DNA from 2 places in the Buttiauxella sp. BIGb0471 genome. Region 1 is predicted to be linked to the other one. Evidence: predicted binding sites of a transcription regulator. Region 1 holds the regulator's gene; the other holds the start of a gene.
The links. Region 1 encodes Fur, which represses iron uptake genes when iron is present. Its sites were predicted from a motif close to ATAATAATGAGAACNACTATCAA; they were not measured.
Positions count from the first base shown of each region.

Region 1 (2,408 bases):
TGACTTCAACGCCAACGGTGAAAAAGCGGTATTTGCGGGCGCGATGTATGACCTGAGCAACTGGAATCTTGCGGGTTGGGCAGTGGGTGCATCTTATGTTTACGCATGGGATGCTAAACCAAGCTCCAAACCAACCACAGACGGTTACTATGATGCGGATAACCGCCTGAAAGAATCTGCGTACAGCCTTGATGCGTTGTATACCGTTCAGGATGGCCGTGCGAAAGGCACTCTGTTCAAACTGCACTTCACTCAATACGACAACCATTCCGACATCCCAAGCTGGGGCGGTGGTTACGGCAACATCTTCCAGGATGAGCGTGACGTGAAATTCATTGTTATCGCACCGTTCACCATCTTCTGATTCGAATCCGGGCGTGAAAACGCCCGGATTTCTTAAGGATATCAAGCATGAAAAAAATCGTTCTGACAGTGGTGATGGCGTTAGGTTTGAGTGCGTGTGCGCAGCAACAACCTAAAACGGCTCCGGAAGATACTAAATTGAAACAAGCGTATAGCGCCTGTATTAACACCGCAGAAGGTAACCCGGATAAAATTCAGGCCTGCCAAAGCGTGTTGAATGTACTGGCTCAGGAAAAAGAGCATCAGGATTTCGCGAAGAAAGAAACGGTTCGTACCCTGGATTACCAGAACTGCATCCAGGCAACTCGTACGGGTAATGACCAGGCGGTCAAAGCCAAGTGCGATAAAATCTGGCAAGAGATTCGCGCTAACAACAAATAATGGTAGTGCGTAAGCCATAAAAAAACCGGTGAGCTTCCTCACCGGTTTTTTTACATCTGGCAGCTGAATCAGATGCCAAAAGATGCAGATTACCTTTCGCTGATTTCGTGTGCGTTTTCATCAGTACGGCAATCACCTTCAGCGCAGTGACCGTAAAGGTACAGGCTGTGGTTAGTCAGACGAATGCCATGACGTGATGCGATTTCGCGCTGGCGGGCTTCGATTGAATCATCACTAAATTCAATAACCTTGCCGCAATCCAGACAGATCAGATGGTCATGGTGATGCTGCTGCGTCAGTTCGAACACGGATTTTCCGCCTTCGAAATTATGACGAGTCACAATGCCTGCATCATCAAACTGGTTTAGTACACGATAAACGGTGGCGAGACCAATCTCTTCGCCCATATCAATCAGACGTTTATAGAGGTCTTCCGCACTGACGTGGTGGTTCACCGGCCCTTGCAACACTTCAAGGATTTTTAATCGCGGAAGCGTGACTTTCAAGCCGGCCTTCTTTAATGCGGTATTATTGTCAGTCATGCGGAAATTGTCCTGTTGCTTAACGATTCGCTCGGACTCAGGGTGAGCGTTAAGATGAATGCGTCTCATTATAGAACTGCCATTTCTAAATGGGAACCGCAAGTATTATGCATAATCAAGCTAAAAAATGGCGGCTGAGTCGCGATTTGTTTGCCTTGCTAGCTTTTTGATCAGGAGTTCATTGTACAGGGACAAACTGAAAAGTTAAAAATTTGTAGCGATTATTTTAATCGATAATATCTATCAATGTGACGCAACCCAATAGTTGCGCCACATCTGGCATCAGGCGTTGATGATATCTGCCAGGTTCAGCTCGTCAGAAACTTGTTTGACCCATTTCTGAACGCGTTCAGCCGTCAGTTCTGGTTGACGATCTTCGTCGATAGCCAGACCAACAAAGTGATCGTCGTCAGCCAGACCTTTAGAGGCTTCAAAATGGTAGCCCGCCGTTGGCCAGTGACCGACGATAGCTGCGCCTCGTGGCTCAATGATGTCGCGGATAGTGCCTAACGCGTCACAGAAGTATTCTGCGTAATCTTCCTGGTCGCCACAGCCGAACAGAGCAACCAGTTTGCCATTGAAATCAACTTCTTCCAGCGTCGGGAAGAAATCATCCCAGTCGCATTGTGCTTCACCGTAATACCACGTTGGGATGCCGAGAAGCAGAATATCGAAGCCTTCCAGGTCTTCTTTGCTGCTCTTAGCAATGTCATGCACCTCAGCAACTTCTTTACCGAGCTGTTTTTGAATCATTTTCGCGATATTTTCGGTGTTACCAGTGTCGCTGCCGAAAAAAATGCCTACGATTGCCATGAGTAAAATAACCTCTTGATACTTAATGGTATGGTGGCTGCTATTTGGCCACAGATAGGGCAATCATAGCAGAACACTTCGTGGTGCGGAAACTGCTATCGCCCCGGTGTGCACAGACTGCAACATTGCATACCAGGACATAGCACTAAAACTAACTGAGATGCTGCTTCAGTTGTGCGAGTAGTATCTCTTCAATCAGCTCGCTACGGCTGATGTTGCGCGCTTCAGCCAGTTGGTTGAGAGCATCTACCGCATCGTTATTGAGCTTTAGCTCCACTCGCTTCAGGCCGCGTACTTTATCGCGCTTGA
Region 1 covers NZ_JANUEU010000002.1:128,814-131,221, forward strand. Annotated here, with positions in the region: gene chiP (chitoporin ChiP) at 1-364, shown strand, start outside; gene chiQ (ChiQ/YbfN family lipoprotein) at 412-744, shown strand; gene fur (ferric iron uptake transcriptional regulator) at 834-1,286, opposite strand; gene fldA (flavodoxin FldA) at 1,569-2,099, opposite strand; gene ybfE (LexA regulated protein) at 2,251-2,408, opposite strand, start outside.

Region 2 (2,408 bases), 420 kb from region 1:
CAACAGGTTGCTTTATCATCTGTACTTCATCGGTACTGGCAGCCTCTTCGGAAGATATCGCGGCAGTGATAAAAACGCGTCAGTCGATGCAGGAAGAAACGCTGGTGCGTTTTCTGGCGAAGCGCCAGGAACAAGGCGAAATGCCTGCGACCAGTTGTATCCGTAAATTGGCTAAGTACTTGTGCTGTATTATTCAGGGGATGTCAGTGAGCGCGCGCGAAAACGCCAGCTATGAAGAGCTGATGCAAATCGTGAATACGACGATGCGGCTGATGCCAGAACTTAAAAAAATCTAATACAGGGCGGCGTTTGCCGCCCTGCTCTTTTAACGCACTCGCCCTTTACTCCAGTACGCCATAAAGTTGATTGCATCATGGTTCACGCCACATTCACCAATCAAATGGCGGCGCAGGAGTTTCACCACCGTGGATTCTGCCGCGACCCAGCCATAAAAATCATTGCTGACCGAGGTCGCTTTATCCCACAGCAGTTCACCTTCCGCTTCTTCATTAAGTGCCTCCGTCACGCCTGCTGCTTCAGGTACCTGCACATTTTCTCTGACGGATTTGAGCAGGCACTCGCCATGCGTCGCATTCACCGTTTTGCGCGCTAACCAGTGAATTTTCGCGAATCTGAACTCGCTCAAATCGACACAATCACCTTCCTCTGGCACTTCAAAAAACGCCTGAATGTGTGGAGGTTTTTCCTGAGTCGCCAGCAGTTCCAGAATACCTCGCGCTGCGGGCAATGCCGTTTCGTCGGCGATGATTAGCCCATGGCGTAAACCGCTCGGCGGAGTCCATTCGTATCCACCGCTGTCTTGAGCATATTCGGCATTAGGCGCAACGATTTGAATTTGGTCGCCAGGCTGGGAGTTAATTGCCCATGCTGATGCCGGGCCTTCCGTACCGTGGCTGACAAATTCCACAGTGACTTCCTGGCGCTCGGGATCAACCTTGCGCAAGGTATAAGTACGCACCACGGGTCGCTTTTCTCTGGGCAATTGTTGCAGCAATTGATACCACTCGCCTTGCTCCGGCAGAGCAGGAATAGAGCCATCTTCAGAGGGGAATAACATTTTGATTCGCTGATCGGGCGAGTCACATTTCATGTGCGCAACATCCGGACCGCCAAACACCAGACTCAATAGCGAAGGTGAAACTTGCGATTTATGCACTAGCTGGACATTAAACAAGCGATACCCCTGCACTCCTGCCATTTCCACTCCTTTGCCACATCAGGCCTACATCCAGAAAAAGTAAACCACATAAATCATGTGATTATTCATAAGATTAATTTAAGAAATACTATCAATTGAGATTGATAATGAGAACTGTTATCGGCAAAATTCAGTCCGTTCTTATTTCAAAATATTTTCAAATGTTAATATTTTCCATCTAAGGAATGATGATGATGCATAAAAATGCACACTGGGTGCTTAACCCGCTGCTTCTGGCGATGATGGCTCCGGCTTTTGCGCAGCAAACTTCAGAAGAAGATATTCTGGTTTCTGCGAACCGTATGCACCGTACCGTGGCAGAAATGGCGCAGACAACTTGGGTTATAGAAGGCACTGAACTCGAACAACAAATCCAGGGTGGCAAGGAGCTGAAAGATGCACTTGCACAGTTAATTCCAGGGCTTGATGTCAGTAGTCAAAGCCGCACCAACTACGGCATGAACATGCGCGGCCGCTCTATCGTGGTGTTGGTAGATGGCGTTCGTCTGAATTCTTCCCGTACCGATAGCCGCCAACTTGATTCCATCGACCCGTTCAACATCGAGCATATTGAAGTCATTTCCGGCGCGACCTCTTTATACGGCGGCGGCAGTACCGGCGGTTTGATTAACATTGTCACCAAAAAAGGCCAGCCTGATACCCAGATGGAATTTGAATCGGGCATTAAATCAGGCTTTAACAGCAGCAAAGATCACGATGAGCGTATCGCAGGGGCAATTTCTGGCGGCAACGAACATGCGTCCGGACGAATGTCGGTGGCCTATCAGAAGTTCGGTGGGTGGTTCGATGGCAATGGCGATCAGACTCTGCTTGATAACACGCAAACCGGCTTGCAGTATTCTGATCGTCTGGATGTGATGGGAACCGGCACGCTCAATATTGATGAAACTCAGCAATTACAGTTAGTGACGCAATATTACAAGAGCCAGGGCGATGAAGATTACGGGCTAAATCTGGGCGAGAATTTCTCGGCTGTTACCGGAAATGGTAATGCTTACGTCAGCGACCAACTCAATTCAGACCGTATTCCAGGCACCGAGCGCCATCTGATTAGCCTGCAATATTCCAACAGCGATTTCCTCGGCCAGGAGCTGGTTGGGCAGGTTTATTATCGCGATGAATCCCTGACGTTCTATCCGTTCCCGACCCTGACGCGTGGCACAGTCAC
Region 2 covers NZ_JANUEU010000002.1:547,955-550,362, reverse strand. Annotated here, with positions in the region: gene M2371_RS09105 (TetR/AcrR family transcriptional regulator) at 1-296, shown strand, start outside; gene M2371_RS09100 (siderophore-interacting protein) at 326-1,219, opposite strand; gene iutA (ferric aerobactin receptor IutA) at 1,414-2,408, shown strand, end outside.
Region 2: the regulator Fur is predicted to act here: its motif matches at 1,321-1,343, upstream of M2371_RS09100 (siderophore-interacting protein).